2 linked regions of the Gloeothece verrucosa PCC 7822 genome follow. The protein of the gene in region 1 interacts with the protein of each later gene in a pairwise test. Links are inferred from orthologs where the notes say so. Each region holds a gene or a part of one and is shown on either strand. Other genes may lie near its edges.

The links.
Region 2: the proteins of def (region 1) and CYAN7822_RS08640 interact in binary tests that used the Escherichia coli proteins (3 or more experiments, as listed by UniProt). The link is inferred for Gloeothece verrucosa PCC 7822 from one-to-one orthologs.

The regions. Positions count from the first base shown.
Region 1 is NC_014501.1:723,304-739,632, reverse strand. The notes cover bases 8,240-11,003. They hold def (peptide deformylase), read left to right. Parts: upstream 8,240-9,221; coding sequence 9,222-9,785; downstream 9,786-11,003. Other genes in these bases: CYAN7822_RS03170 (chemotaxis protein CheW), read left to right, coding at 10,814-11,003; CYAN7822_RS03175 (hypothetical protein), read right to left, coding at 10,064-10,660; CYAN7822_RS03180 (hypothetical protein), read left to right, coding at 9,819-10,016; CYAN7822_RS03195 (hypothetical protein), read right to left, coding at 8,484-8,786; CYAN7822_RS40105 (hypothetical protein), read right to left, coding at 8,240-8,468. Outside these bases: CYAN7822_RS03245 (helix-turn-helix domain-containing protein), read left to right, coding at 23-463; CYAN7822_RS03235 (hypothetical protein), read left to right, coding at 626-847; CYAN7822_RS03230 (hypothetical protein), read left to right, coding at 840-1,244; CYAN7822_RS03225 (DUF3987 domain-containing protein), read left to right, coding at 1,365-3,656; CYAN7822_RS34365 (C39 family peptidase), read right to left, coding at 3,795-4,901; CYAN7822_RS40110 (hypothetical protein), read right to left, coding at 4,945-5,073; CYAN7822_RS03215 (hypothetical protein), read right to left, coding at 5,113-5,430; CYAN7822_RS03210 (hypothetical protein), read right to left, coding at 5,490-5,723; CYAN7822_RS37435 (hypothetical protein), read right to left, coding at 5,861-6,001; more of CYAN7822_RS40105, read right to left, coding at 6,003-8,239; more of CYAN7822_RS03170, read left to right, coding at 11,004-11,242; CYAN7822_RS03165 (CheR family methyltransferase), read left to right, coding at 11,494-12,798; CYAN7822_RS03160 (methyl-accepting chemotaxis protein), read left to right, coding at 12,795-14,030; CYAN7822_RS03155 (sodium:solute symporter family transporter), read left to right, coding at 14,127-15,950; CYAN7822_RS03150 (AAA-type ATPase lid domain-containing protein), read right to left, coding at 16,044-16,329. UniProt on the Escherichia coli protein: Removes the formyl group from the N-terminal Met of newly synthesized proteins. Requires at least a dipeptide for an efficient rate of reaction. N-terminal L-methionine is a prerequisite for activity but the enzyme has broad specificity at other positions.
Region 2 is NC_014501.1:1,931,646-1,948,184, reverse strand. What follows is about bases 4,829-7,802. They hold CYAN7822_RS08640 (aspartate-semialdehyde dehydrogenase), read right to left. Parts: upstream 6,855-7,802; coding sequence 5,802-6,854; downstream 4,829-5,801. Other genes in these bases: CYAN7822_RS08635 (META domain-containing protein), read left to right, coding at 7,513-7,802; dapA (4-hydroxy-tetrahydrodipicolinate synthase), read right to left, coding at 4,885-5,775. In the rest of the region: CYAN7822_RS08660 (aldehyde dehydrogenase family protein), read left to right, coding at 276-1,781; CYAN7822_RS08655 (hypothetical protein), read right to left, coding at 1,796-2,554; CYAN7822_RS08650 (ribonuclease J), read right to left, coding at 2,785-4,620; more of CYAN7822_RS08635, read left to right, coding at 7,803-7,941; tig (trigger factor), read left to right, coding at 8,315-9,745; ATP-dependent Clp endopeptidase proteolytic subunit ClpP, read left to right, coding at 10,078-10,764; ATP-dependent protease ATP-binding subunit ClpX, read left to right, coding at 10,777-12,117; CYAN7822_RS08615 (alpha/beta fold hydrolase), read left to right, coding at 12,229-13,134; CYAN7822_RS08610 (cyclase family protein), read right to left, coding at 13,144-13,989; CYAN7822_RS40165 (hypothetical protein), read right to left, coding at 13,994-14,116; CYAN7822_RS08605 (glycosyltransferase), read left to right, coding at 14,154-15,335; CYAN7822_RS08600 (choice-of-anchor D domain-containing protein), read right to left, coding at 15,462-16,539.

The sequences.
Region 1 (16,329 bases):
AACGAATAAGAGAGGATTTGGTATGAATGATCGGACTAAAATAGCCACTGACTTTATGCTCAAGTTTATCGAGATGAACCAGCTAATTTTTGACCCAAACGAACCAGAGGAAGAAGAAGACCACGACGAAGAGTTGGTCAATAGAGCGGTTAAATTGGCTGATATGTTGTTAGCGCGACTCGAGCAAGATGTTACTAACAAGAATTGTAACTGCTTAAGCAAAATTCTAGAAAATAAAGACAACAGCAGTAAACATCCATTAGACATTTTATTGGCGAAAAAAAATCTTGACCGTAGAGCTTTAGCCCGTATATCTGGAGTTTCTTATGATTCGCTTACGAGCTATGTAATTGGTCGTAGGCATATAACGCTAAAAAATACGATGAAGCTTTGTTATGCCTTAGATTGTTCACCTAAAGAATTAGCCGAAGCTTTTGGCTATACACAGAATGATAATCCTTAAGCAGCCGTATGAACTAAAAATGACTAAAAAAGTAAGTTTTGACAGGACGACTTTTTGGTTATATGAACCAATACCGCCCGAACTAATCATTAAGTTTTGTCAATATTATCGAATTTCACTTAAGGCTTTTTTCACTAAATTAGGTTACAACGTGGAGGGTTTATGACACTCGATAGCAAAATTCCAGAGCCTAAATTTCAAAAAGGAGAAGAGGTAAAAACCCCTATTTCCAGAAACGGAACATATTTTAGAAAAATCAGTTTTCGTTTGTGGGATGTTACAGAGAGTGGATGGGTTTACCTATTTTCAATAGGCAATAATGAGGTTGAGTATTTCACCGAACAAGAACTTAAAAAAATAACTATCGGAATGGAAGATGAGTAGTGACATTGGCGAACTAATCAAAGAATCCAATCAATTAATTCTAGAGCTTGGATGGACGATTGACCAAGCCAAAACCCATCTAGAAGGCTTATTTAACAAGCGTTCACGGTATCTTTTAGATATTAACGAATGGGCAGAATATATCCGTCAACTGAAAAGGGAAAATTACTATAAGAAGCATTTTCCTTCGGCTGACGAAAAAGAATTATTAGCCCTCCTAGAGAAAGAATATAAGCGATTAGGCTGGGGTTCTCGCCAGAAATATTCTCACTTCTCTAATTACACCAATTTAATTTTATTTATGCCCCAAAAATTACAGCCTTTACAATTAAAGGCTTACATTGAACATCTTCAGACTTTACCGGCTTTGGAAAAGCTTAATAAAGGCGGTTTATAAACCGCCCGTAGTAGATAGGAATTGACTTTATCGCACAACTCGAAGAATTAATAGAGTCGCTTGATTAAGTTGGTTCCTCTCAATGATAAACCAAATATCCCGTTTAATTAAAGAGGAATTATGATCGCACAATTAAAGACCCAGGACGACGAATATCAATACATGGCTAATCTCGAAGCCGAGGAACTTATATTAGGTGGAATTCTCTTTGATCCTCACGCCATAGGAAAGGTAGCCAATTTACTAAAACCTGAACATTTCTATGCTCAGGGTCACGCTACAATCTACGAGCTCGCCCTAGAACTTCATCGCAAGGGTAGTAAAACCGACTTAATGCTTATGCAGGAAGCATTAGAAAGTAAAAAAGTTTTAGAAAAAATTGGGGGGCAAAATCGGTTACTCCAATTAATTGAACGCACAGCATCGGCGGCTAATATTAAAGGGTACGCTGGGATCTTGATTACCCACTACGAGCGGCGGCGGCTGAGAGATTTAGCCCATGAATTTCTAGAAGAGGTGAAAGACCGGCAAAACAACCCTTTCCAGCTACAACAAGATTTAATTACTAAAATCACGGCTTTAAACCACCTCACCCCAGGAGAATCTGAGACTAAATTTCTGTATGAGCAAATTAAGCAGATTCTTCAGTGTGCAGACCTAACAGAAACCGAAATACAGATCAAACTAGAGGAACTGAGGAAAAAAGAGCGGATTGGCTCATGGGAATGGCGCAAAGAGTATTTAGAGCCAATCAAGAAAGAATTAGGAGATATAGAAGAAAAGGACAGCATTGAGGAAGAAACAGACAAAATCCTCTCAGCCCAAGAAATGAGCCTAGTTCTAAGACAAATTCTCCCAGAGTGTTTGGCTACCCCTGTTTTAAAACTAGCTGGCTGGCTTAATCTAAAGCCGGAATGCTACCTTACGGCTTTACTCTGTGGAGTCAGCGGCCTACATTTCCCCAAAACCAAGCTGATCATAAATGAAGCGCTCGATTTCAGCGTTACCCCTAATTTATACGGGGGAATCGTAGCCCCTAGCTCTCAGAAAAAAAGCCCTCTAATCAAGGCGATGATTGTTAAGCCTTTGCGGGAGCTTCAAAACCGAGCAAGAGAGGTTTATAACCGAGAATTAGAAGAATATCAGCAACTTATTAACAAATACGAGAGGATGAAGAAAAATGACAAGGAAAACCTCTTAGAAGAGTTCCCCGATGGGGAGCCAAAAAAACCCCACCCCAAAATCTATTATTTTACTAATGCGACCTCTGAGGCCATAATTAACCAATTTGATAAGCATCCTGAACAATCCCTGCTTTACCTTAAAGATGAATTGGCCGGGGTCTTCAGTGGTATGAACGCTTACAGAGGCGGCAAGGGGTCTGATGAACAGGATTTTCTAAGCCAATATGACGGCGCTGGTGAGGTTAGGCTGAGAAAATCATCAGAATCGGGAGTCGTTGACCTAGAATGTGTTCCCCTCTCCATTTTCGGAGGAATACAGCCAAAAGTTCTGCACAACCTTTTAGGAAACGGGGAAGACGACAACGGCAAATGGGCGCGGTTTATTTTTGTTCAGCAGCCGTTAACCGCGTCAGTTATGAGCGAGGATGGAGGAGCAATAGACCTAAACCCGCTATTAGTGGAATTATATGAACAAATTGCCGGTTTTCCTGTGATGACTTATCGGCTTTCTCGTGATGCTTTCCGCGCATACTGCAAAGCCTATAACGAATATGAACAGCGCAAAATCAGCATACACACTTCAACACCGATGCGACACGTTTGGGGCAAAGCAGAGGGGCTTGTAGGCAAACTAGCCTTAAATCTTCACTGCATTGAATACGCTATGAAGGGAGAAGTGCCGCCAGAATCGATAGGCGCTCATACGATTAACAGCGCGATCGCACTGGCTAATTTTTACGCCGCACAGATTGAGAGTATTTATGGCGGCTTGGGTGAGTCTCTCCCGAGTAACCTCGCTAAGGTAATTGAGCTTTGTAAGCGGAACAACTCAGAAGCGATTACAGCCCGTGACGTTTATCACAGCCTATCCACTTCAATCAAAAAAAGCGTGTCCTGTGAGGAGATTCGAGGCTGGTTTGCTCGGTTAGCCGAAATGGGTAAGGGAATCATCGAGGGTGTAGGGAAGGGTTTAAAATTTAAAATTCCTGCCCACAATGACCACAATAACCACAATGACCACAAACCTATTAATAGTTCACCTGAACCAAAAGAACCCCCTGAAAATCAAAATGTGGGCAATGTGGGCAATGTGGGCAATGTGGTCGAGTTAAAACCGGTTAAACAACCCAAATTCGAAATAGGAGACGAGGTTAGCTGGACAACCAAAAAAGGAGCGATGGAAAGGGGCATTATCAAAGGATTTTCCCAGGAAAAACCCTATATATAGCTCATATTAACGTCATCAGCGAAAACCCCCGTCTGTGCATGGTTAACACAAACAGCTTAACCTTAGCCCCAAAAAATAAATCCTGAAACGTAACGTTACATTTCAGGAAACAAAATAGATAGAATTGATGAGTCAATTTTAGATGAACCTGGCTTGAATTTTGGCTACTGCCTCACTAACAGAGATAGTCCCATCTCGGTTAATGTCTAGGCCCGAATTCTGTTGATAAGCTATTCCTGGTGTCGTGAAAAGCCCATAGTTTAAGCTTTTCCCTATGGCTTTGGGATACAGCACAGCCATATATAGATCGGCCAAAGATTTTTTTAATTTTGCTGGATCAATCATGTTGAAATACTCTTCAACATAATCAAGCTGATCTAAAGCCGTCATTTGAGCCAAGACTTGGGTTGTTGTACCCAATGCTAAGGCTGTATGCGGCATGAATTGAATTAATCCAGTAGCACCAGAGCCAGCATAGTTTTGTTTACTGGGGCTAAACGTCCCGTCGCTTTCCCAACTAATGACCGCCATCAGGTCTGACGGATCGCAGTTGATTTTTTTAGCAACAAGCCGAACCTTATTCTTAAACTGCTGTGAGCAATTTTCGTCACCGATGACTCGCTTTAGCGGCTGGTGAGGCTGGCATAAATGCGCCCAAGTAGTAGCAGAGCCGCCGGCAGATTGAGCGAAAATTAATTCACGGGAATAATGAACAAACTTACCGGCTTCTGGCTTGTTAAGGTATTTGGTTCCGTCAAACTTCCCATAAGGGTCATGACAACTGAAATTGTCATCTTCGACCCCTAAAAGGACAATGACGTGGCCTCTAGAGGTAAACGAAACCGGTCCGCTAAATATTGCCGGATAACCCGCCTTTAGATGAGAAATAACCCTACTCCACTGGTGATTTGTACTCCAATTATCATCAATTTCATACTCATTGAGTAAGTATTGAATATCAGAGTGTAAAAATCTGTCTAAGTTTCTCTTTTGGAATTCTAAATAAAGAGAATCCGGAGAAACTGTTTTCCCTAAACAGCCTAAAACCATTGCTGTCGATGTTAACAAGCAAGACCCATAGGGGTCGTATTTGTTATTTAGCTGATAGAAGTAAGGAAAATTTTGGGAAGTAGGAGGAGAATTAGGAACCGATTTTTTTAAAGGTAGGGGACATTCTTGATGACGAGAAACCTGAGAAAACCGGATGGTTCCCTCAATACTCGCAACCATTAAAAGTGCAAGCATATTCCTTCTGTTAAAAAGCATTCCTCGATTTTGATTGTTGGGTTTAATCGACTTCCACGTAGTATTTGCCTCGGTGCTGAATTAAGGTTATTTTCCCTAGGTCAGCCAACGCTTTTACTTTTCTGACGCAAATATTGTTACGTCTCGCGAATTCTTCTATGGGAATTTTCATGGTTTTTAGCTAGGTTAAAAACCTAGCTTTTCTAATTAATTAGCCCTGTACAACGGTTACAGAGTTAATATTTTTACCGTTGTACTTTTTACCGTTTAGGCTTCCTTTAACGGTCAGAGGTTCTATTTTTTGAGGGTCTGCGAAACGAATAATGGGTCTAGCTCCTGCGAGGTTAATTCGGACTCTTACGGGCTTCGGACGATCCACACCAAAGACTAGATTGTCTTCTGTGTCTTTGGCTAGGGTCACTCCCAATTCCTTGTCAATTCCTTTATAATCATCTTTTTTGGCTCGCCAACTATATTTAGTCCCAGCAAGATTAATATAGAATATTGCTGTTTTTGAATCTGTTGCCATGTTATTTTCCTAGTTCTGATTTTTTAATTAAAAGTAGCGGTGATTTTAAGCACTCACATTTAAGTGCTCAAATAATCAGAAGCAACATAAGAAACTCCATTTATTCCGATACTAGGAACCATAGGAAGAGTAGCGGTGACTGTCATCGTTTGGTTTTCGGTATCGTGGGTAATAACGATGTTATTAGGCCGGGTAATTGAAGGCAAGGCTAATTCCGCTAAAGCTAAAGCTTGAGATACTTCTACTAATTGGCCGGGTAAATGCGTGGCAGAGGTTTGGATTGGAGCAGACATAAATTTTTCCTCGATTTGTTAACTGTCTTAAATCTAGTCTGTGACTGGGTTTTATGTCTATATGATCAAGACATTATGTCTGCTTAGGGGTTAAGGGCAAAGCGTGAATGAGAGTCTAATGAGAGTCCAGTGAATGATCAATATGAGACGATGATCAGCCATTGCCCTTTTAGTTTTTTAGCTTTAATTTCTCCGAGTTTACACTTACGAGTAACGTTACGAGGACACATAAAATTTTGTTTCGCGTATTCTTGAACTGATTGATATTTAATAATCATTTTATTTACCTTTTTTTCTCCATTGAATTTCCCACTCAGGGATTGTGTTTTCTTGACCTTGTTTAAAATATCTAGCGAGGGCAGCTTCTACTTGATAATCTTTTAAGTCAACTCCTTTACGAGGGCCGATTTTGATGTTAACAGGCTTTTTCATAAATTCTGGATTAATGTATTTTTTCCAGAATTCCCATAACCTCATCGCTTCTTGCTGACTGTAACAATTGGCAATAAATTTACTATTATCGTCAAGAGTGCAGATAATCTCTTGTTGCCCTTTTCTATAAGTTATCGGTTTGTTTTTTTCTAAATGAAGTCTTTTTTGTTCCATAAAATGAGGGATTGTTAGAGCATAGTAGCTCCTATCTTTTCGATACCCTACTACTAACTGTGGAATATCACCGCCTCTCCTCACTTGCCACCATTCAGGCACTAGAGCATAGGCAGTAGTTTCAATCTTACAAATGTCACTTCGAAGCATATTAATTAATTCTGCTAAGGCGCTCATTTGAGAAGATAATCCTTCTAATCCTTTGCCTTGGTAAGAAATTTTTTTGGTTAAAAGTTCGTTGATTTCTTCTTGGGATGCTCCTTCTGGAATATCAGCGAATTTTTCGCAGTCTGTCGTTTCAATCGTGCCCTTAATAGACACCTCTAAACTTTGGCATGGGTCGCAATCCATATCTTCTATACAAGTGCATGGTTTAGGGTTGGGTTTAGGTTTAGGAGATGGGCTTGGGTCAGGGGTTGGATATGGCCCTGGGTTTGGAGTCGGATTTGGTGTTGGGTCTGGAATAGGATTAGGAACCGGCCCAGGTTTAGGATTAGGGCTTGGGTTCGGTCCAGGAACCGGATTAGGATTAGGGTTTGGATTAGGATTAGGGTTGGGGTTTGGATTAGGGTTAGGATTTGGGACGGGGTAGGGGGTAGGAACGGGGTAGGGGGTAGGAACAGGGTAAGGACTAGGAACGGGGTAGGGGGTAGGAACAGGGTAAGGGGTAGGAACGGGGTAGGGGGTAGGAACAGGGTAGGGGGTAGGAACGGGAACATATATAGGAGGGCTAGGAACGGGATAAGGAATGTATACAGGAGGACTAGGCACAGGAACGGGAACCGGCACAGGAACTGGTACAGGAACGGGAACCGGCACAGGAACTGGTACAGGAACGGGAACCGGCACAGGAACTGGTACAGGAACGGGAACCGGTACAGGCACAGGAACCGGTACAGGCACAGGAACGGGAACCGGTACAGGAACGGGAACCGGTACAGGCACAGGAACCGGTACAGGCACAGGAACGGGAACCGGTACAGGCACAGGAACCGGTACAGGCACAGGAACGGGAACCGGTACAGGAACCGGTTCAGGAGGGGGAATCGGTTGTTGTGGTAAGGGACAAAAATCTGGATCTTCCGGTTTTTTTTCCTTTGGCTTAGGTTGTCCGGGTGGTTTGGGTTCTGGCTGTTTCTCTGGTTTAGGTGGGTCTTCTGGTTCTGGTGGCTTAGGTTCTTCGGGTTCGGGTTCAGGCGGCGGCGGCGGCTCCTCCGGTTCGGGTTCAGGCGGCGGCGGTTCCTCCGGTTCGGGTTCTACCGGTTTAGGAGGTCGTCTAAAGGGGACAATATCATTCTCTCCGTCTTCATCTGGTAATTTCTCAGGAAGAGGGGGAGGCGCATCAGGTATAGTTTCTGGAGGCGGTGCGATCGTTGGGGTCGCATAGCTGGGGCTAATGGGGCGAGGTTTAGCGTCTGCTAACGGCGGTGGATTCCCGTCAATGTCAGGTTTTCCGTCTTCTCTAGTTATTTTAGTAATTTTTAAACTTATTTGTCGGTTATTCCAAGGAACTAAATTATAAGTTTGCAGAGAATTCCAATAAGCTGGAATCGATGTTTTTTCTTGGCTTCCGGTTGCATTTTGGCGAATTATATTTAATGGCGGGCCATAAAAATAATTTCCCCCCGTAAAATTCAACTCGCCGGTACCTACTATTTTTCCTCTAAGAACTCCCCGATAATAGGCTGTATAAGGGGTTGGCTTACCAGAGGGAGGTTCAAACAGACACTCTGCCTCTCCCTCAACTACATAATTAACAAAACCTTGACCGCCTTTGAAAGGCGAATCGGCTGGCATTTCAGGAGAATGAGAACAAGGCCCTAATCCCAAATCACAAGCCATGCCCGGGTCTAAAAATTGAGCCGTACTCATGGGAATCCCCGGCACCATTCCTTCTGCTGCGATTCCTTGCTTTGCATTGTTAAAGTCTCTAAACAATGCTCTGGAAAGCCCTCTTGGTAATCGAAAGGGGTTTTTTGGAGGAGTTGTCGGGGGTTTTCCTTCTGGGGGGAACTGGTAAGGGCGACTGTAGGGGACAATATTATTAGCCGCTCCCCCAGGATTGCCGGTTGGAGGGAGCGTAGGGGTAGCGGTTCCCCCTGGGGTCCCAACCGGAGGGGAAGCAGTAGCAGTAGTCATTTATTTAATTAAAATTCATATCTTAAATTCAGCAGGGATGGAAGCGGAGCCGATATCATTAGCGTGTTCCCAGCGCTTTCCCTGTCTTTGCCAATTTTTATTCAATTTGATGTTAGTGCGGCTGATATTCTGCCATTCCGGGGGGCTTACTGCGGTAATTTCAAACGGTGCGGAGGTAGCTACTCGCGCAGCGTTCCCCGTAGATTCGATAACCGTTGTTTCTGGGTAAAGGTAATTTAAAATCATCCCAGACCAGACGTGCAATTTCTCTAATGTGTTGATTGTCGCTGGTATATCTGAAGAGGTAAAAGCTGTCATAGTCAATCCTATCTATTATTTAAGAACCTACTACTAAGCTACCCTCTACAACTGAGTAAAGGAATCGGAAAAAAACCTTAATTTAAGGTAAAGAAATTATAAAGGACAATTGTAGCCTCGTATCTGTACCTAAAAAAGGGGCTGATTTTTATGTCAGTTTTTATGTCAGTTTATGTCAGTTGAGGATTAAGAGAAGTGGGTGACCAGGGACTCGAACCCTGAACCAGCGGATTAAGAGTCCGATGCTCTACCATTGAGCTAGTCACCCCTATTTTTAAGTATACATTAAAATCACCGAGAATTTTACTCAGATTAGCTGTAGTGGGTTACAGTTGCTTAACATCCCCTAGGGTTTTTGGCTGGGCATTGTCCACCCCATAATTAAGCTAAGATCAAAAAAGCTACCATAAACCGATATTGACCTTAGATAAGTCCATGACATCCCTTGTTACTGTCGATAAGCAAAAATTAGAAAATCCTCCCCTAGAAATACATTATCTCGGTGATCGCGTGTTGCGTCAGCCGGCTAAACGCATTGCTAAAGTTGACGACGCAGTGCGGCAATTAGCCAAAGAAATGCTTCAAACCATGTATAGTGCTAATGGGATCGGTTTAGCCGCGCCTCAAGTAGCGGTTAATAAACAACTTCTCGTGGTGGACTGTGAACCGGATAATGCCACCAATCAGCCCATAATCTTAATTAATCCTCAAATCACGCACTTTAGCCGCGACTTATGTCAATTTGAAGAGGGATGTCTCAGCATTCCGGGAGTTTATTTAGATGTAGTGCGTCCTAAAGCCATCGAAGTCAGCTTTAAAGATGAAAGCGGACGGCCCAAAAAACTGAAAGCCACCGGACTCTTAGCCCGGGTGATTCAACATGAAATGGATCATCTTAATGGCGTTATGTTTGTCGATCGGGTAGGGAATAATTTAGCATTAACTGAAGAATTAAAAAAGCATGGGTTCAGTCTGCAAGCTGTTAAACCCATTGCTTAATTTTTTACATCTAATTAGAGGAGCTTAAGAAGAGTGACGCCAAAAAGTGGGGTGTTGTTATTGGGATCTTGTATTGCTGCGATTGCTGCTGTCGGCAGTATTTTTGAACTATCTTCGGGAACCCCTGATCTAGGAAACACGATCACCGGGCTAATTTTAGCAGCGAGTATCCCCCTAACTGGATTATTCTTCTGGGCGGCGGTTCAAGATACCAGAGCCAATCAAAAATAATCCAGATAGCTGAAAAAAAAGTCGGTTAGGAAAAGCGGCAAAAATTCCTAACCTTCTGATTCTGACAATGTAGATGAGTTTTGTTTTTGAAATTGGACAATCGCTTCTTGAGCAATTTTCATAGTTAGACGGACTTGATCAATTTCCGACAGTTCATCCCAAGGTGCTTGGCGTAATTCTGTGGTGCCTCGCATCGCATAAACCAAAGGACGAGCAAAAATTTGTAAATCGTCTTCTGACCAATGGGAGAGTAAAGGCTTAACACATTGGATTAATTGCTCTAAGGGTGACAAATTTAAAGAAGCAATATTTTGAGCATAATCCATAATTTTATCTAATTGATGGGAAGGGACAACTTGACCAAAGCGTTCCCAGAGAGTGAGTTTGACCACAGAGTGATCCGCTTGGCTCCAGCATTGATGGAGATTAGAAAATAACTGATCAGCGCCGCTAGTTAGCTCTTCATCATCTAAACAGTCACAAAGAGCAAAATCATCTTCTAATTCAGTCACATACAGGTCAGCCGAGAGAGCATCCTGATTCCAAGAGTAGGCAAATTCTTCTTCTAAGATGGAACTTAGCAATTCGCTTCTAACAGTGACGAGAGCATCTTCAGACTTAGAATAAGTAGGTTGTTTGTTCATAAAAAAGCTCCTAGATGTATCTATTTAACAGCTTGCCAAGATTAGCTACACTGTCATCCTATCAAGTTCCGCAGAAAAATTATGTTTTTTTTGTATCACTATAGACCAAATAGAGAGACAATGGGGAAAGCATAAAAACCAACACTAGCACCGATGTTACTGTTACTGTTTTATTTGGGCGATCAGCTATACGCCATAGACAGTTTAAGGGTTGTTGAAGTGATCCCTAGGGTGAATGTTAGAAAACTGTACCAGGCACCGGACTACGTAGCCGGTTTATTTAATTACCGAGGCAGAGTGATCCCTGTTATTGATTTATCTCTATTAATTCAAGGAAAACCCTGTAGTCTTTGCTTGAGTACAAGAATTATCATAGTCCAGTATCCAGGTAAACCCGAACAGAGGGATTATTTAGGACTGATGGCCGAACAAGTTACTGATACATTAAATAAATCATCTGTTGAGGAACCAGAAAGTGTTCGGGGAAATATTATTATGGATGGTCATCGGATCATTGAACTGTTGTGTGTGGAGTCTCTATTTCCTGAGATAGAACAACTGCGAGTTTTATACAGTTATTAGTCCATAGCCCTTAGTCTATAGTCCTTAGTGCGGAACTCGTTCGGTCCCCCAGTCCATAATCCATCATTTCTCCCCATACACACTCACATAAAGAGGAGTGTCCATTTGTTGAATAGTTCAACTGAGCCTAATTTGGGTACAGACTTTTAAGAGCTTCTCTAGCTTTCCACTCCACATTTAAAGACGACCTATGAGTAGGGAGTAGGATATAAAGAGTAGGGGAAAGACTAACGACTCATGACTAATCGCTAATGACTCCAGAAGAAAAACAAATAGAAGCTTTATTACAACAAAAAATCGGTTTAAAAAAAGATAGCATTAATGCTAGACAAATCACCAACGCTTTAGAAAACCGCCGGTTAGCCTGTGATTTGCCAGATTTAAAAAGTTATGTGCAATTTCTAGAAACCTCTTCTCAAGAATGGTGGGAACTGATTGACCAAATTGTTGTCCCGGAAACTTGGTTTTTTCGCCATCGGGAAGCTTTTAAATTTTTGCACAAATATGTCAAAACTGAGTGGTTAAAGCCAAAGTGCAGAACTCGTTCGGCCCCCCAGCCTGTCTCAATTTTAAGAGTCTTGAGTCTGCCTTGTTCTACAGGAGAAGAACCCTACTCTATCGCCATCACCTTGTTAGAAGCAGGATTAACCTCTAACCAGTTTCAAATTGATGCGCTTGATATCAGTCATAGAGCCTTAGAAAAAGCTAAAAAAGCGGTTTATGGAGAAAACTCTTTTCGAGAAGACCTCACTCTCCCCAAAAATCATTATTTTCATCAAATTCAAGAAAGCTATCAATTGTCTGAGCTAGTTCGAGAAACGGTTCAATTTAAAGAAGGCAACCTTTTAGGTCCTCACTTACCGGTTCACAAGCCTTATCAGATCATTTTTTGTCGTCATTTATTGATTTATTTAGATGTTTCGGCTCGTTCTCGTGCTATAGATAGGTTAGACCAGTTATTAGTTCCTCGCGGTTTTCTCTTTGTCGGATCTCCGGAAATTGCTTTGCTGCCTTCTCCCCGATTTCAAGTTATTGATTATCCTTATGCTTTTGTCTATCAAAAAAATGAAAAAAGAGCCAAACACAAAAACCCAAAACCGGAAAAATCTATTATTCAGAAAAAAATTCGCCCTAGCAACCCAACTGAGCTTACTTCTCTAGCTCAAGCACAAACACATCTTAAAAAAGGGCAAACAATTTCTCCTTTATCTCTTGCTAACCATCCACAATCCCCCCCTAAAAATCCACTCGCTCAAGCCAGAGATTTAGCTGATTCAGGAGCCTTAGAACAAGCGGCATCGTTATGTCGAGCCTATCTGAATCAAACCCCTAGTGACCCTCAAGCCTATCTATTACTAGGTCAAATTTATCAAGCATTAGGCTCAGAAATTGAAGCTGAACAATATTTTCAGAAAGTGGTTTATCTAGACCCCAATTGCGAGGAAGCTTTAATACACCTTGCCCTTCTTAAAGAATCTCGAGGCGACTTGAGTGGCGCAACTTTAATCAGACAACGTATTCAACGACTGTTTAAATTAAGAGACAACCCATTATGAAAAGCCAACTTTGGAAATCTATAGAATCAAAATTAATCAGCATCCTTCTCTTGTCTGCTGTGATTATGGTTATCGGTGCTGGCATTACCGTGCAAGGGATGTCTAAAGTGGTTAATCTATCGCAAAAATCCGCCGAACAGGCTCAAGAACAAAAAGATAGAACCGTTAATCAGGTTGTTCTTCTGTTTATCGTCGGAATTATGGTTGATCTCGCTTTGGGAGTTTGGATTACTCGTAAGATCGCCAAATCTTTAATTAAGGCTGTCAAAATCGCTGAAGAAGTTTCTGCCGGTAATTTAACCACTCAAGTAGAAGTCACTTCTAATGATGAAATTGGGCAATTATTAATTTCCCTGAAAACCATGACCGAAAATCTTAATTCTCTCATTTCTAAAGTTCAGCATTCCGGGATTCAAATCACCAGTTCAACGACAGAAATGGCGGCCTCGAGAAGACAATTAGAAGCCACTTTAACTGAACAAATTGCCTCCACCAATGAAGTGACCGCAACGGCTCAAGATATTTCTAATACTTCTGAAGAATTAGTCCACACTATGGAACAAGTGGCCGACTTAGCTCAAAGTACAGCCCAAGCGGCTTCTCAAAGTCAAAATGATTTAGTGCAAATGGAAAAAAGTATGCGTCAGTTGTTGGATGCCACCACTTCTATCTCTTCAAAATTAGGAAATATGAGTGAGAAAGCTCATAATATTAATAGTGTGGTATTAACCATTACTAAGGTAGCCGATCAAACCAATTTACTTTCTTTAAATGCCGCCATAGAAGCTGAAAAAGCCGGAGAATATGGAGCCGGATTTGCGGTGGTTGCTCGAGAAATTCGACGACTCGCCGATCAAACTGCTGTGGCCACTTTAGAGATAGAACAAATGGTTAAAGAAATGCAAACAGCCGTTTCTAATGGAGTAATGGAGATGGATAAATTTAATAAAGAAGTGAGAAATAGTGTAGAAGATGTCGGAAATATTAGCCGCCAAATCGCTCAAGTGATTGAACAAGTTCAGCGTATTACCCCTCAGTTTGAATTAGTCAGTAAAAGTATGGAAGAACAATCTCTTCAAGCTCGTCATATTCGCGAATCAATGGAACAATTAAGTGAAGGATCAGAACAAACTGGTTATTCTCTCCATGAGACAAATATTGTTTTAGAAAGATTAAATGAAGCTGCCCAAATTTTACAAGCCGAAATCTCTGTGTTTAAAGTTAAAAATTAAACCCCTTTACAAATTGCACCTTTTATACTAAGCTACCGTCAAGCTTAAAGTACACCCTGTGAAAACACAGTTTTTCGATGATTTAATTTAACCTCCATGCACATAATTGACTATTTGATTGTTGCTTTATATTTAATTTTTGTTATTGTCTTAGGCATTATTTTTGAACGCAAAGCGGCTAAAGGATTAGATGCTTATTTTTTAGGAGATCGCAGTATTCCTTGGTGGGCCTTGGGAGCATCAGGAATGGCTGGCAATGTGGATATGGCCGGTACGATGGTTATTTCTGCCCTCATTTATGCCCTAGGAACGAAAGGATTTTTTATCGAAATTCGAGGGGGAATTGTTTTAATTATGGCCTTTTTGATGACCTTTACGGGTAAGTGGAATCGAAGGGCTATTGTAATGACTGAGGCGGAATGGATGAAGTTTCGTTTTGGCCAAGGAACTCAGGGAAAAGTTGCTAGACTTCTCAGTGCTATCGCTAATTTACTGTTTTCTGTTGGGGCAATGAGTTACTTTTCTGTCGCGGGAGGAAAGTTTCTCGGACAATTTTTAGGCATGGATGATAGACTCGCTTCTATTCTTTTAATTTTACTGGCTTTATCTTATACCGTTGTTAGTGGATTTTATGGGGTAGTTTGGACAGATGTTTTTCAAGGTTTTTTGATATTAGTGGCTGTTATCTATGTTTCTATTGTGGCTTTACAAACTGTAAATTTACCGGAAAGTTTTTCAGTATCAATTGCGGGAACTCAAACTTTAAAAACTTGGAATTTACAAGAGTGGAGTAGTATTGTTCCCTCTTGGAAAGTAGATTTACCGGGAGATTATTCTATTTTTAATCTTTTCGGTGGAGTGGTATTTTTCTATATGGTAAAAACCATTATCGAAGGATGTAGCGGCAGTGGAGGATATATCGTACAACGGTTTTTAGCGGCTAAAACTGATCGAGATGCCGGATTACTATCTTTATTTTGGATTCTTTTATTAGCTTTTCGTTGGCCGTTAGTCACTGCTTTTGCTGTTTTGGGGATTCATTATGGAGTCACCCAAAAAATGATTACCGATCCAGAACTCATTTTACCAGTTGTTATTGAACATTATGTACCGGTTGGATTTAAAGGTCTTTTAATTGCCGCTTTTCTCGCCGCCGCTATGTCCACCTTTTCCTCAATTATTAATGCAAGTGCGGCTTACTGGACTAATGATATTTATCAAGCTTATTTGCGGCCTCAAGCCAGAGAAAGAGAACTGGTTTTTCAAAGTCGTTTATCATCAGCCCTAATTGTTATTATCGGTTTATTATTAAGCTTTAATGCTACCAATATTAACCAGATTTGGGGTTGGCTAACTACAGGTTTAGGAGTCGGATTAGCTGTTCCTTTATTGTTGAGGTGGTATTGGTGGCGGTTTAATGGTTATGGGTTTGCCATTGGTACAGCCGCAGGAATGATTGCCGCTATCCTCACTCAATTGGTTATTCTTCCGATTTACAATTATCCTCAATATCAAGAATATCTGCTTTTTTTAGTTCCTAGTATTTGCTCATTAGCGGGGTGTATCATGGGAACCTTATTGACTTCTCCCACTGAACCGGATGTCCTTCAGAATTTTTATAATATTACTCGTCCCTTTGGCATTTGGGGGGAGTTTAGCAAAACCCTAAAACCGAATACTCAAGCCAAAATTAAAGCCGAAAATTTACGAGATATTTGGGGAACTTGTTTAGCCGTTCCTTGGCAGTTGACTTTATTTTTAATGGGAATTATGCTCATCATGAAACAGTGGGATAATTTAAAAGTTTTATCTCTCACTTTTCTGTTATTGTCTATTGGTTTATATTTCACTTGGTTTAGATATCTTTCTAAGGAAGTTAAAGTGGAATCTCTCCAAACAGTTAATAGTGATGAGTTATAGTTTTTAAGAAATGGCAACAGGTAAGGGTTTAAGTTTTATTTAAATGCGTTGCTCCTTCCTGTGCCCACCAGACTAACAGAGGTTATGGCAACCCTAATTGAGCATTAACTGCCAAAACAGCCCCAAAAATCCCAACATTAAAACCAGGTGAGGAATATTTTTTGACCAAGGGCGCTGAGTAATTTTCAATAACGGAAAAACGCTAAAAGGAACAAAAGTCAGTAAAACAATTCCCACTAAAAAATTAGAAACATCTGTACTAAAAACTAAACTCGGTAAACCCACTCCACTAAAACCAAAACTTCTAGCCATGACTGGCAAAAACTGTCCTGACTCTTGAATTATTGTCGGGATATAATAAACCAAATTAGCCACCAAA
Region 2 (16,539 bases), 1.2 Mb from region 1 along the record:
ATCGTATATTCTATATCATTAGAGGGATTTCTTGACTCGCTCTTAAGTGGTAGGTCTGGGGAAAACTATCCACTGCACTAGCGGCTAGGCTCTCAGGTCATGTCAAGTAGCTGTGGCAAAATTGCGCGATGTTCTAGATAGCCGGCAACCGAAAAACCCTAAAACAATTTTTAATTTAAAATTAAAAGGCTAAAATGCAACGAAATACACAATAAACTAAATATAAACTGATAACTTAATAACTGTTAAATGTTCAGTATTAACTATTTACAGCTATGCCTCCTTTAACTTGTTTTAATTATATCAACGGTCAATGGGTACCCGCGAAAGTGCGCGAAACTTCACAAAGCCGCAACCCTGCCAATTCTAGCGAGGTAGTAGCGACTTTCCCTTTATCCACTTCGGCCGATGTTAATGCCGCAGTAGAAGCCGCACGCAAAGCTTACTTGAGTTGGCGAAAAATCCCTGCACCCCAAAGAGCGGAATATCTTCAACGAGTCGCTCAAATTTTAACCAAGAGAAAAGAAGAACTCGCTACCGTGATGACTCGGGAAATGGGAAAAACCATCGCTGAAGCTCGGGGGGATGTTCAAGAGGGGATAGACTGCGCTTTTTACTATGCTGGGGAAGGAAGGCGTTTATTTGGACAAACCACTCCATCAGAACTCAGCAATAAGTTTGCTATGACGCTGCGGATGCCGGTGGGTGTCTGTGCTTTAATTACCCCTTGGAATTTTCCGGTGGCTATCCCCTGTTGGAAGTCTCTACCGGCCTTAGTCTGTGGCAATACTATTATTCTTAAACCGGCTAAAGATACCCCGGCTTGTGCCACCCTATTAGTCGAAGTTTTCCAGCAAGCCGGCTTTCCGCCAGGAGTCGTTAATTTAGTTCATGGCGTAGGGCCAGAAATCGGACAAGATTTAGTCGAACATCCAGGAATCGATTTAGTTTCTTTTACAGGTTCTTCTGTTATTGGTTCTCAAGTGGGGGAAATTTGCGGACGTATCCATAAGCGTGTCTGTTTGGAATTAGGGGGAAAAAATGCTCAAATTGTGATGGAAGATGCCGATTTAGAATTAGCTTTAGAAGGCGCATTATGGGGAGCTTTTGGCACTACAGGACAACGATGTACGGCCACTAGCCGCTTGATTTTACATCGGGATATCAAAAAGGAATTTACCGAAAAGTTACTCGAGAAAACGGCTCAACTCCGTTTAGGCCCAGGAATTGATCCAAAAACCGATGTCGGGCCTCTCATTAGTTCAACTCAACGGGAAAAGGTGAAAAAATATATTGATCTGGCTCGGGAAGAAGGCGCTAAAATTTTACTCGGCGGCGATATCCCTAAAGATTCTGCCTTAAAATCGGGGTTTTTCTTTGAACCGACAATTTTAGATCACGTCACGCCTCAAATGCGGGTGGCGCAAGAGGAAATTTTTGGGCCTGTGGTGGGCTTAATTGAGGTGAGTTCCTTTGAAGAAGCCATTTCAGTCCTCAATGATACTCCCTACGGCTTATCTTCTTCGATTTATACCCAAGATATTAACCGCGCTTTTCAAGCCATGCAAGACCTTGAAGCCGGTATTACATACATTAATGGCCCCACCATTGGTGCAGAAGTACATCTTGCTTTTGGTGGGGTTAAACAAAGTGGTAATGGACATAGAGAAGCCGGAACTACCGCGTTAGATGTTTTTTCTGAATGGAAAACAGTCTATGTCGATTTTTCAGGACGTTTACAACGAGCGCAAATTGATAATCGTTCTGTCACTGAAAATTAAATAACTGTTAACTTTTACTGAACAATGGTAGGGATGAACTGATTGGGGAATAAGCTTCCTTGTTGTCCTAAAAATCTTTCATTGACGATTTCTCGAAAAGCTTCCAAATTGGCTTCCCATTCATCAATGCCTTGATTTAATTTCTCTATACGCTCCCCTTCGGTGTTGCTGGTCAGATCATAGTTAAAGCTACCAGAAAATAATAAAGCTGGAAGAGATTGTTGATCGGGTAACTGTAACCTGGCTTCATTAATTGTCAAGTTAAATTGACATTTGTCTAACTGATAGAGTAAATTTAGTCCAGCTTGTACAGGTTCTTTACCAAATTCTTGCCAAGCGCCGGGAGCGAGTAAGGTTTCGGTAATAAATTTTCTGCCTGCATCCAGTGAACCCGAAAGCGGAACCACACTTTTTGGACTAATACTTAATCCCTGATATTCAGCAAGAGGAAGCTTTTCAACATATTTGTGAACCAGTTCTGGCAATTTTATCTCTGTTGATTGTTTGGTTCCGAGCATTTCTAAAAAAGTAATGGTTCGCGGTTGAGTAACGATGCTTACCCCATTTTGAAAGCTGACTTGAGCATAATTAGGATTTAACACCGGCTGTTTGTTTAATTCCCAATCACTAGGAATTATTCCACTAGCTTTTAGGAAATCTTCGCTCAACATTGTTGGGTTCAGTTTTTGGGCAGAAATAGAAATGGACAATTCCTGAATTTCTCGCAGTTGTAGGGAAGAGTTTGACTCAGAATTAGGACCTACTGTTACCATAATGATTTGTGATGAATGTTATCAGTACCTTTATTTCTAGTTTAGAAGCAATAGGTGTATTAATTGTGACAACTTTAAAAATCTTTTCTGTTTGCTTAAGCTTTAAATAAATTCTTCAATTTCGGATCAATTTGTTGATCTTGTTCACTCAGATATTAAAATTAGAGACGTTGCCGGCAACGTCCCTACAATGATGATTTCTGGTTATTTGTTACAAAGGGGATTTGAGCTTACGATGCCATCGAAGCAGTGGAACGTCTCCGCCGATAAGTTCTCCCAGAAGTTGTGGCTTCAGGTTGTTCAGCTTGTTCAGGTTGTTCAGCTTGTTCAGGTTGTTCAGCTTGTTGAGCTTGTTCAGGTTGCAAGGGCGACTCTGATGTATCTGCCCATTGCAGGACAAAAACTACTAAGGGTTGGCTTTTGAGTTCCCGTTTAATTAGTCGTTGTAAATAACTCTCTATTTCTTGTCTTAACCCAGTCCAGTTGGGTATGCCGCTTTGGGTTTTAAACTCTCCCCAACGTTCACTGAGAATTTGCTCAATAGAACGATTAATTAATTGGTGTAGTAAGGCACTATCGACAACGGTTACCACTCCCCTTAAATTTAGCTGAGGTTGAGTGACCAGTTTTCCTTGCTGGTTGACGGTAGCCGCTACAGTAACTACTCCGTCGTTGGCTAACTGTTGGCGTTCTTCCATCACCTGTTCATGAACGATGCCGGCTTGGTCTACCAGTTCCAGTCCTGCCGGAACTTGAGCGACAACTTGTATCCGTTCAGTGCTTAACTCAATCACATCGCCGTTTTTAATAATAACGGTGTTTTCTTTGGTAAATCCCATCTTTTGCGCGGTTTGAGCGTGTTGCACTAACATCCGATGTTCTCCGTGTACAGGCACAAAGAATTTCGGTTTGGTGAGAGCTAACATCATTTTTTGGTCTTCCTGACATCCATGACCGGAAACATGAATCCCTTTATCCCGTCCATAGATAACGTTTGCTCCTTGCATCATCAGTTTATCGATACAGTTAACGACGGCTATGGTATTGCCGGGTATCGGGTTAGCAGAGAAGATAATGGTATCTCCTGGACGAGTTTTCACCAGGGGATGTTCTCCGTTGGCAATGCGAGTCATAGCCGCTAAGGGTTCTCCTTGTGAGCCGGTGGTGAGAATGAGAACCCGCTCATCCGCTAATCCTTTGGTGGCTTTAATGGGAACAAATAGCTCATCAGGACATTTAATATAGCCTAAGTTACGACAATGAGCGATGACATTAAGCATGGACCTTCCGACTACCGCCACTTTTCGGTTGTGTTTTTGGGATAACTGTAGGGCGATATTGATACGGTGAACCGATGAAGCAAAGGTGGTGAGCATGATTCGCCCCTGGGCCTGAGCAAATATCCGGTCTAAATTAGGATAAACGCTGGCTTCTGAGGGAGTATGTCCGGGGACTTCTGAGTTGGTGGAGTCACTCAGTAAGCATAATACGCCTTTCTCCCCATATTCGGCTAATCGATGAAAGTCAAAATGTTGACCATCTATAGGGGTATGGTCAATTTTAAAGTCTCCTGTGTGTATGAGGATGCCGATAGGAGTGTGAATGGCCAGCGTAAAACTATCGGCCATTGAGTGGGTATTACGGATAAATTCTACTAAAAAGTGTTTTCCAACTCGCACTATTTCCCGAGAACGAACCGTTTTTAAGCTGGTGCGGCCTGTCACGGCGGCTTCTTCTAATTTATCCTCTATTAAGGCAATGGCGAGAGGCGGACCATAAATAACGGGAATTTCAAATTGTTTTAAATGGTAAGGTATTCCCCCAATATGATCTTCATGACCATGAGTAGCAATCATCCCTTTTATTTTCTGATGATTTTCTCGTAGATAGGTCATTTCGGGTAAGACGATATTAACCCCGTGCATATCATCGGTGGGAAAAGCGATTCCTGCATCCACCATTAATATTTCATCTTCATACTCATAGATACAAGTATTTTTTCCGATTTCATGAAGTCCGCCTAGGGGAATAATTTTTAATTTAGATTGGGTTTCGTTGTTACTCATTTGCCTCCTTTACAATTGGCTATTTTGGGTTTGAGTTTTTAGAGTTTTTCCTAAAAATTTAATAGTTATTTGGCTACGGGTTTTTTTCAACAATTTTTGTCTCTTAATCAGATTTTTTTATGCAGATAAAAATATATTTTTCCTGCTTTTCTAATGCCTAATTGCTCCACAGGAATTTTTTCTTAATAAATTGTTACTATTATTGTAACGTATTTAATCTATACGTTGTCAAATAGAGTTCATTAATCTTTTTTTGTCCACTTTTTAGATTAATGATAGGTCTCGTAACACAGTTTCTAAGCTTTTTTGTAACTCGGAAGACAATTCACAAAGTGGAGGGCGCACTCCTCCTACTTTCCAACCTTGCATTTTTAAGGCGGCTTTAACCGGGATGGGATTTGTCGTACAAAATAAAGCTTTAAATAGTGGAGAAAGTTTTAAATGAATTTCTGTAGCTAAGGAATTTTTGCCAACTTCAAACGCTTGAATCATTTCCTGCATCTGTTGACCCACTAAATGACTCGCTACGCTAACTACCCCGATGGCTCCCACTGTCATTAACGGTAGAGTAATAAAATCTTCTCCTGAATAAATTGCAAAAGATGAAGGCGTTAAACTGCGAATTCTACAGGCTTGTTCTATATTCCCACTGGCTTCTTTTATAGCAACAATATTCTCAATTTCTGCTAATTTGGCCACGGTTTCTGGGAGAAGATTTTGCCCTGTACGTCCTGGCACATTGTAAAGCATTATCGGTAGCTCTGGACAAGCTTCGGCGATTGAGCGAAAATGCTGATATAATCCCTCTTGAGGGGGTTTATTGTAATAGGGAACCACCTGCAATGAGCCATCTATTCCTATTTTAGCAGCTTCTTTAGTGGCCTGAATAGATTTTTCTGTGGAGTTGGTGCCGGTGCCAGCGATAATTTTGGCTTTATCCCCAACGGCTTTTTTCACGACTTGAAAGAGTTGGCATTTTTCTTCCAAGCTAAGGGTGGGCGATTCTCCTGTTGTTCCACACACCACTAACCCATCACTGCCTTGATTGACTAAATGGACAGCTAATTCGCCGGCCGCCTCATAATTGACTTGCCCTTGCTCATCCAAGGGGGTCACCATAGCAGTGATTACCCTTCCAAAATTCTGATCACTCATCTGTATTTTTTCTCTTGTTCTGACAGTTATTGTCCCACAGAAACGGCTACGGTTTTTGAGGGATGAAGTAGATTTTCTTGGAGCAATAATTCTGCAATCTGAATGGCATTAAGAGCGGCTCCTTTGCGAATTTGATCTCCACATAACCATAATTCTAGACCATTAGGATGAGAGAGATCTTGACGAATTCTTCCCACTAATACATCATCTTGGCCGCTTGCTTCTATGGGCATGGGGAAATAATTTTTCTGCCAATCTTCTACTACTTTTACGCCGGCTGCACTTGCTAAAATTTCTTGGGCTTTTTTGACCGGGAAAGGTTGCTCAAATTCTAGGTTAACGGCTTCTGAATGGGCCCGCAATACGGGAACTCGCACACAAGTGGCACTAATGCGGATCTCTGAATCCCCAAAAATTTTACGGGTTTCATTGATCATTTTCATTTCTTCCTCACAGTATCCCAGTTCATTGAGGGCTGAATTGTGAGGGAATAGATTAAAGGCCAGAGGATAGGGTAAAATTTCGGCAGTGGGAGTTTGCTGATTTAAAATCGCTTGGGCTTGGATTTTGACTTCTTCCATTGCTCTAGCACCGGCACCACTAGCTGATTGATAGGTCGCTACCACCATCCGTTTTACGGGTTGAACTTTGTGTAACGGATATACGGCTACCGCCATAATAATGGTAGTACAGTTGGGGTTAGCAATAATTCCCTGATGCTCGGCGGCGGCTTGGGGGTTGATTTCGGGCACAATGAGCGGCACTTTAGGGTCCATGCGAAAAGCGCTGGAGTTATCTACCATCACTGCACCCGAGGAGACGATGGTTTTGGCCCAAGCTTTGGAAATTGAGCCGCCTGCCGAGGCTAAAACGAGATCAATTCCTTTAAATGATCCTTCGTTGACTTCTTCGATGGTTAAGGCCTGGCCTTTAAATAAGAGGGTTTTACCAGCCGAACGACCCGAAGCAAGTAGTTTTAGATTAGCTACTGGGAAGTGGTGGCTTTCGAGTAATTCGATGAGTTCTGTGCCGACTGCTCCGCTTGCGCCGAGGATAGCAACATTAATTTCTTTTGTCAATTGAGTTTCCTCCTTAGATTGGTTAAACCTTGAACTGGGTTTTTGATGGGGTTTTGATATATGGTTTTATCTATTTAAACTTAAGTTACTATAACGGGCTAGTTTAGTTTAGAAAGACTTTACTGTTCAAGGTTTAAGATGGCTTTACTTTATCATAACCCGAACAGATAATAATATTTTCAGCTTGGTTATCATATCATAGAGCGAGCATTGTTGCTCTTGTTTGACCGACTTGAGCGGCTCAAGTTCCCCCGATAGGTTTTTGGCTAGTGAGTCATGAGGGCGGCTAATTCGCTGCTTGGGCGACAAATGAGATTTTCTGGGGCATCTGATCGCCATCCTATGCGGGTTGGTCTAATCCAAAGGGGGTTTTATGACCGGTGCCAGAGTAGGGGACTGACGACAGTTAAAAAATATTTCCCTAAACTTACTCATTTCTGGGCATAACGCGCTAGTTCATAAGCTGTTACGCCTCATTATTAAGTCGGTAAATCTGTCACAGTAGCACTAACTATTTCAATAATAACGACCTAAACCGAATTTTATTCCTGAATTTTCCTGAATTTTATTTATTGTTCAAGTCCTAAATTTAACTGAACTATTAATGGCAAAAGCCTGAGAGACTTAAAAAGTCTTCAATTTTAGGTAAAGTTAAGTCATGAACATTTTTAAATCCATCAAAAAAGCTGTCATTTTTGGGCTGTTATTTTTAGGGTTAACTTTCGCCGTTCAAAACCCCAGTTACGCGACAGAGCTTAAAGGAGATTGGACCCTTGTATCTATCGGTAATGAGCCGGTTTTAAACAGTGCTAAAATCACAGCAAGCTTTGATGATGAACCTGATAATGTAATTTACGGTAGTGCTGGTTGCAATCGCTACATTGCGTCTTTCTGTGCAACGGAAAATCGCATTTTAATTGGGCCTGTAGCTACTACCCAAATGTTATGTCATCCTCAAGCTATAATGAAGCAAGAAGGTGCATATATACAAGCATTAGAAGCCGCAAAATACTATGAAGTAAGTGAGCAACATTTAAAACTTAGTGACGGGAACAATCAAACTTTAGAATATGTTAAAGACCCCTAAAATTATCAGAGTTTATTAGCGAGAGTAATAGCATTTGGGTTGGATAACTCATGAGTTATTCAACCATTTTTTAGTCAGAATATTTGGAGTCAGAAAAAGGAAGACAAGGAGCTAGAAATATTCCTACTCAGATTCATTGTGGAAAACGACGATCACAGCACGGTTTGCTTCCTCCCCAGTCATAGCTCAACCTGACTGATATTTTTATGCCTTGATGGAAAAGGGGATTTTCATTCGCCCAGCTTGATCCACATTGGTAATTCGAGGGTAAAATATAAAGATCGGGATACCCTGCTTAAAACGGGAAAACCCATTTCTAAGCTTAAGTAAATCCAAAGCATACATTTATAGTCGTTTTGAGAAAGAGAAATCGATGAAAGTTACCCAGGAAAAGCTTCCTGACAGTCAAATCGGGTTAGAAATTGAAATTCCCCCAGAAACATCTAAACAAACCTACGAAACGGTGGTCAACAACCTTGCACGCACGACACAGATTCCTGGGTTTCGCAAGGGAAAAATCCCCCGTCAGGTCCTAGTTCAACGGTTAGGGTCCCTACGGATCAAGGCTACTGCCTTAGAAGAAATCATTCAATCGAGTTTGCAAGAAGCTATTAAACAAGAATCGATTGAAGTGATCGGGAATTATCAATTAGGCTCGAGTTTTGAAGAATTACTGCAAAAATTTAACCCCGGAGAAACCTTCACTTTCTCAGCCTCGGTGGATGTTCCCCCTACAGTGCAACTCGGAGATTATCAAAATCTTCAGATCAAAGCCGAAGAAAGCGTCTATGATCCTCAAAAAATAGATGAGTGGCTAGAACAGCAACGAGAAAAATTTGTCACCTTAGTTCCCATTGAAGATCGTCCCGCTCAAATTGGGGATGTGGCAATTATCGATTACTACGCACTAGCCAACGACGGACCTCAAGCCGGAGAAGCTATCCCCGGCGTACAGGGGACAGATTTTCGCGTAGAACTCGGTGAAGGACGCTTTATTAGTGGATTCGTCGAAGGCATTGTCGGCATGAAACCTGATGAAACCAAAGAAATTAATGCCACTTTCCCAGAGGATTATCCTCAAGAAGAATTAGCCGGCAAAGAAGCTATTTTTACGGTTACCCTCAAGGAACTTAAAACTAAAGAACTCCCCGAACTTGATGACGAGTTGGCTGAACAAATCAGTGAAAACAGCGAACAAAAATTTGAAACGCTGGCCGAGTGGCGTGAATACCTAGAAAAACAGTTCTCAGAACAAGCCCAAAATGAGACTAAAAATAGCATCCACTCTCGCATCATTGAAGAATTAGTGAACATTAGTACCGTAGATTTGCCCGAAACTTTAATTCAGGAAGAAATAACCGAATTACTGCGACAAACTGCTGTACAAATGCAACAAATGGGAGTAGATGTCAAAACCCTCTTTACTTCAGAAAATATTGGCCGTATGCGAGATAATGCTCGTCCTGAAGCGGTGGAGCGATTGAAACAAACTCTCGTGCTGACTGAGGTGGCTAAAGTCGAATCCATTGAAGTCGATAACCAAGCCATTGAGGAAAGATATAATAAGCTCAAACAGCAATTACAAGGGCAAGACATCGATCTAGACCGTTTACGAGAAGTTATCATCCAAGAATTACAGACTCAAAAAACTCTCGAATGGCTGCAAGAAAAAGCAACCGTTGAATTAGTGCCTAAATCAACACCTCAAGAAGAGGAAACAGAAATAGACCAAGGAGAAGATACTATCATTGAAACCTTCGCCGAGCCGATTGAGTCTTCTCGAGAAACTTCTGAGGAATCTTAGAAAATAATTAGCCAAAATTCTCGCAAAAGTTCCAAAGAACCGAAAATTTTGTGGTAGATTTGAGGTGGAGGAAGTAGCCTCAATCCAAATGCCATTAAGGCTATTCAAAAAAGCCTGAAGGCGGAGCTTTTGAAAAAACCCTAAACTAGAGCCAACGGGCCCTTTGTTAGTAAATAAGCTTAGGATTGACTAAAATTGTAATTTACCAAGCCTCCACCTGAAAAACCAACGATTAACACCATCTCTCAACTGGCTTACTCTAGCCGAAAACGCGGGAAAAACGCTAAGTTAGTAGTAACTGGCAAAATTTTTTTAAACAGCATCCAAATCCTATGGTTCAATCAAAATCGCCTGATCACCCCATCATTAGCTATTGCTCCCCCAAGATCTACTCCAGCACTCAGAATATCGTGCCGGTAGTTATAGAACAATCGGGGATGGGAGAAAGAGCATTTGATATTTACTCGCGCTTATTGCGGGAAAGAATCGTATTTTTAGGCACAGCAATTGATGATAATGTCGCTGACTCCATTGTGGCTCAACTGCTGTATCTCGATGCTGAAGATCCAGAAAAAGACATTCAACTCTATATCAATTCCCCAGGCGGCTCGGTGTACGCTGGACTAGCCATTTACGATACCATGCAACAAATTCGTCCTGATGTAGTCACCATCTGCTTTGGACTAGCAGCCAGCATGGGAGCCTTCTTGCTATCCGGTGGCACAAAAGGAAAACGCATGGCTTTACCCAGTGCTAGAATAATGATCCATCAACCCATCGGCGGAGCGCAAGGGCAAGCGGTGGAAATCGATATTCAAGCTAAAGAAATCCTCTATATCAAACAAAGATTAAATTCTCTATTAGCCGAACACACCGGTCAACCCTACGAAAGAATCGCAGAAGACACCGAGCGAGATTTTTATATGTCCGTTCATGATGCCAAAGACTACGGATTAATCGATCAGGTCATTTCTCGCTCAGAACTTCCTGATCCCACAATTCCAGTAACCTCACTGTAATAAGAAATAACTATGTCTAAATACGACTCCCACCTAAAGTGTTCGTTTTGTGGCAAATCCCAGGAACAGGTTCGTAAACTTATCGCTGGTCCGGGAGTCTACATTTGCGATGAGTGTGTAGAACTGTGTAACGAAATTTTGGATGAGGAACTGATGGAACCCCCAAGCCCGGTTTCCTCATCCGTTTCGCCAAGGGAAGAACGCCCGAAACGTCGCAATAGCCGAGAACGTCTCACTCTCGGCCAAATTCCCAAACCCAGAGAGATCAAAAAATATCTCGATGAATATGTGATTGGACAAAATGAGGCGAAAAAAGTCCTCTCGGTGGCAGTGTATAACCACTACAAACGTCTCTCAGATATCCAATCCAAACGCAGTGGAACAGGCTCAATTGATGATCCGATCGAATTACAAAAATCTAATATACTCCTGATGGGTCCCACTGGCTCAGGAAAAACCCTTTTAGCTCAAACCTTAGCCAAAATTCTCGACGTGCCTTTTGCGGTGGCTGATGCCACAACTCTCACCGAAGCCGGTTATGTGGGAGAAGATGTGGAAAATATTCTGCTACGACTGTTACAAGTGGCAGACCTTGATGTAGAAGAAGCTCAACGGGGAATTATCTATATTGATGAAATCGATAAAATAGCCCGTAAAAGCGAAAATCCCTCTATTACTCGTGATGTATCGGGAGAAGGCGTACAGCAGGCACTCCTGAAAATGTTAGAAGGAACCATCGCCAATGTTCCTCCCCAAGGAGGACGCAAGCACCCTTATCAAGATTGTATCCAAATCGATACCAGTAATATTCTCTTCATCTGTGGCGGCGCATTTGTCGGCTTGGATAAAATTGTTGAACAGCGACTCGGCAAAAAATCTATGGGATTTATACAGCCAGGAGACGGAAATGCAAAAGATAAACGTACAGCCGATTTGCTTAAAGTAATAGAACCTGACGACCTAGTAAAATTTGGCATGATTCCCGAATTTGTCGGGAGAATTCCGGTTATGGCCTCGTTAGACCCCCTCGATGAAGAAGCCCTCATCGCTATTCTCACTCAGCCGCGAAATGCTCTAGTTAAACAATATCAAAAACTCCTGAAGATGGATAATGTTCAATTAGAGTTTAAATCAGATGCCGTCAGAGCGATCGCTCAAGAAGCCTATCGGCGCAAAACCGGGGCCAGAGCATTACGGGGAATCGTGGAAGAATTAATGTTAGAAGTGATGTATGAGCTACCCTCCCGAAAAGATGTCAAGCGCTGTTTGATTACCCGGGAAATGGTAGAAAAACGCTCAACGGCTGATTTATTAGTTCATCCTTCCTCAATTGTTACACCCGAGTCAGCTTAAAAAATTCGCTCATTCAAAATTGAGATTTGATAGCGAAAGCTAAAAGCTAAATAAGATAGTACAATTAACAGTAAATTTATCTTTTTCAATTTTGAATTTAAAAAGCGCTCAATGACACAGGAGACAGAACAACGGATCACCGTTAGAGGTGTTGACCATTATTATGAGTGGATTAGTGAGGGCCTGTCCCCTGCACCGCATTCGGAGGCTTGTGCCGCTTCTCACTCAGAAAATTCTCTACCTAAACCCGTCATGGTGTTTATTCATGGTTGGGGAGGATCAGCCAGATATTGGCGTAAGACGGCTAAAGAATTGTCTCAAAATTTTGACTGCTTACTCTACGATTTACGTGGTTTTGGACGAAGTAAACTCCCTCAAACGCCTGTAGAAGTTACTTACGAATTAGAAGAATACGCGCTTGATTTAGCGGCTTTATTAGATGCTTTAAATATAAAACGAGTTTATCTCCACAGTCACTCTATGGGCGCATCGGTAGCCGCTTTTTTTATAGATTTATTTCCTGAACGAGTAGAAAAAGCCATCTTAGCTTGTAATGGGATTTTTGAATACGATGAAAAAGCGTTTTCAGCTTTTCATAAATTTGGAAAATATGTGGTTCAGTTTCGTTATCCTTGGTTTTTAAAAATTCCTTTAGCTGATCGCTTATTTATGGCGCGATTTCTTCATCGTCCCATTGAAAAAGATGCTCAGAGGGATTTTTTAGAGGATTTTATTTTAGCAGATTATGAAGCGGCTTTAGGGACAATTTATACCTCAGTTAGTCAGAAAGCAGTGGAAGTTATGCCGCAAAAGTTTGCACAGTTTAAAGTTCCCACCCTGCTAATTTCTGGCGAAAAAGATATTATTATTCCCGCAGCAATGGGTCGTCAAGCGGCGGCTTTGAATGAAAATATATCCTATGTTGAAATTCCTAAAACTGCTCATTTTCCCATGTTGGAAGATGCCCCAACTTATTTACAAGAAGTTCAAAAATTTTTGCAAGATAACTCGCTTTAATCTCATTTTTTAAAATGGCAAAATTGCAAACACTCTAGCTGGAAACCCTGAACCCCCCTTTGGTTTAGGAAAAGTAACCACCGCTAATGCGCCATTTTCTGGGACTTGATCTAAATTAGTTAACAACTCAATTTGGTAATGGTTCTGGGACAAGATGTAATTCTCCAAAGAATAATCATCTTTACTGGTAGCTACTCCGGGGTCAGTATCCGTTGGTTCATGTCCAGAAGCGGTAATCTTGCGGTCTTCATACAGATATTTTAAAACCGGTAAACTCCACCCAGGATAGTGAGCAACACCTTGAGCATCTTTATTTTGCATCGCCTCCCTACTCGGCCAACGTTTTGACCAATCTGTTCGCATCGCCACAAACGCGCCTTGAGGAATTTTCCCATGTTGCCGCTCCCAATCTTGAATATCTGCCATTGTTAAAGTATAGTCAGGGTTTTGGGCCACTTTTTGATGCACATCAATCACCACTAAAGGCAAAATCATCTCTTTAACTTCAATTTGATCTACCGTGCGTAAACCCTTGACAAAATGAGCCGGCGGATCAACATGAGTTCCCCATTGTCCCGCATGACAATAGAGTTGAGCAAAAAATCCCGAACCCAAAGCGCCCTCTAACGGTTCATACCAATAAAGCGTTTTACGGGTTTCATCGGGAAACCCTGGCCAGTGGGGAATACCAGGTTCAAAAGCATGAGTCAGGTCTACCGTTTGCTTATTTTTGAGAACTTGATAAACTTGAGTTAAGCTTGTATCTTTAGCTTTAACCAGAGAAGTTCCCCAAACCAGTAACAAGGTTACTAGCAGGCAAATCAGCAAGTTTTGGGTCAATTTTTTGGCTAACATCTATTTATCGCTCCTCACAAAACAAAAAATAATTGTTTTTCACAATATATTGTATTGTGGCCCAAGTCGGTAAGCATTGGCGAACTAAAGTTTTAACCGTTTGAGCCGCCTGACTCACCGATAGCATAATTTATTGATCTCCCTCCGTTTAAAAATTAAACATGATGAATCAAGTTTTTTTAGGTTTAGTTTTGTTATCTTTATTAATTTGGCTTTATTTATTGTGTTTTCGAGGAAAATTTTGGTTAGCTGATCAACGTCTTGAGCTTAACAATAATCAATTGAGTTTTTATCCTTCGGTTTGTGCTGTTGTGCCTGCCAGAAACGAGGCTGATCTATTACCCACTACCTTAAACTCTCTTCTAAATCAAAACTATCCTGGAGAATTTTCTATTATTTTAATTGATGACCAAAGTAGCGATGGAACCGGTCAAGTGGCTCTTGATGTCGCCCAAAAATGTCACCAATCTGCTCGTTTAACCGTTATTTCAGGACAGCCGCTTTCCTCGGGTTGGACGGGTAAACTGTGGGCAATGGAACAAGGGATTCGCTACGCCAAGCAGCACTCTTCTCCCGATTATTTTCTCTTTACCGATGCTGATATTTGTCATCATCCTGTTAATCTTCAAGAATTAGTTATTAAAGCTGAACAAGAAAATTTAGCTTTGGTTTCCTTAATGGTATTACTCAGATGTAAATCTTTTTGGGAAAAAGTCTTAATTCCGGCCTTTGTCTTTTTCTTTCAAAAATTATATCCTTTTCCTTGGGTTAATGACCCTCAGCAGAAAATGGCTGCCGCCGCCGGCGGTTGTATTTTAATTCGTCGCCAAATTTTAGAAGACATCGGAGGACTCCAAATTTTACGTAAAGCCTTAATTGATGATTGCTCTCTCGCTGCGGCTGTTAAATCTTATCTTCAAACTGAACCCACATTAACCGAAAAATCTATCTGGTTAGGATTGACAGATGCCACAGAAAGTTTCCGTCCCTATCCTTCTCTTAAAAGTCTTTGGGATTTGGTTGCTCGTACAGCCTTTACTCAACTCAATTATTCCCCTTGGCTATTAATCGGGACAGTGATAGGAATGACCATCATTTATTTAATTCCTCCCCTCAGTGTGATGATAGGTGTAGTGTTAGGAAATAAGTTAATGATAGGGATAGGCACTATGGCTTGGTTATTGATGCTGATCGCCTATTTTCCCACTCTTAAATTATACGAGTCTTCTTTTTTATGGGGAATCAGTTTACCGGGCATCGCTTTTTTGTACACTCTCATGACCATTGATTCTGCTTGGCGGCACTGGCGAGGACAAGGAGGAGGTTGGAAAGGAAGAGTTTATTAAGTACCTAGACATAAGTACAGCCCCCTAACCGGCTCTGTGAACAGGCAACAGGGGCATACGGAGGTTTTTACCTTACACATAGAGTGTTTTATTGATGTTCAGGTACTTCGCTTCTTGTGGAATTAGCTAAAGAATTTTCTTAGCTTTTTTTCTAGGCAATAAAACAGCAGTACCTAGAAGACTTAATAAGCCTAAAGTGGTGTTAGGTTCTGGAATAGCAGTGGCTTTAATATTGTAGCTAAAACTTTGTCCTGTCTGTCCGAAAGCCGTTCCTTGATCAGTTAAGATTCGCAAGGCAATTTGGCTGAAATCGCCTTTAAAGAGGGGATTGAACTGCAACTGCAAATTGAGGCTCTGTCCAGCCCCGAGTACGGTTCCTTTGGTGAAATTGACTAATGAAAAAGCCTCAGCGCCAGGACCTTCAAACTTAGCATCAAGCAAGGTCAATCCTGTTAATTGTAAATCCTGGGTTGGGTCTTGGGTGGCATTGGAGATGGCCAGAGACAAAAGACGAGTTTTTCCCACTAGGACTTTACCGAAGTCAAGGGTGGAGTTAGGGGCCGATGAACTTTGAAACTCAGCCCCGACTCCGTACCCGGTCAAGTTTACGGTTTTAACTTGAGCTTGGTTGGTGCCGTCGTCGCTACCATTCGTAAAGTTTAGGCTCACCACCTGAGTATCTACACCATGATCTGTGGGCTTGTAAGAAAGATTGACGGCTTTGACAACGTTATCAGCAAGACTCACATCTCCTATTGAACCGGATGTGGCTGAAAAATCGCTACTGCTACCGGTTAGAGCAATGGTTCCTTTGAGATTGCTCATCTCTCCTAAACCGGATAAGTTTCCATCGCCCACATTTTGGATATTAAAGTTTAGATTAGCCTGTGTTCCTATCCGCACATAGCCAGCATTATTGTTGATGGAAGTGAGGGCATTTTGAGCCGCTACTCCAAAACCGGTAAACAACGGGTTCGCTATGGCGTTTTTAGTATTACTGGTAAGAGCAATTGTGGCTTGCTCAGAAGTGCCTTTACTACGCTTGGTGGGAGTAAAGGTAAAGGTACGAGTAGCCGACTGGCCAGCCTGTAGATTGGTAAAAGACTGGGTGCCAGAAGTGGGAGTGATCAAGGGATTGCTCGATGCACCAATGGAACCTGATAGTAGACTCCCTGCATCGCCTGAGTTCGTGACGGTTAAATCC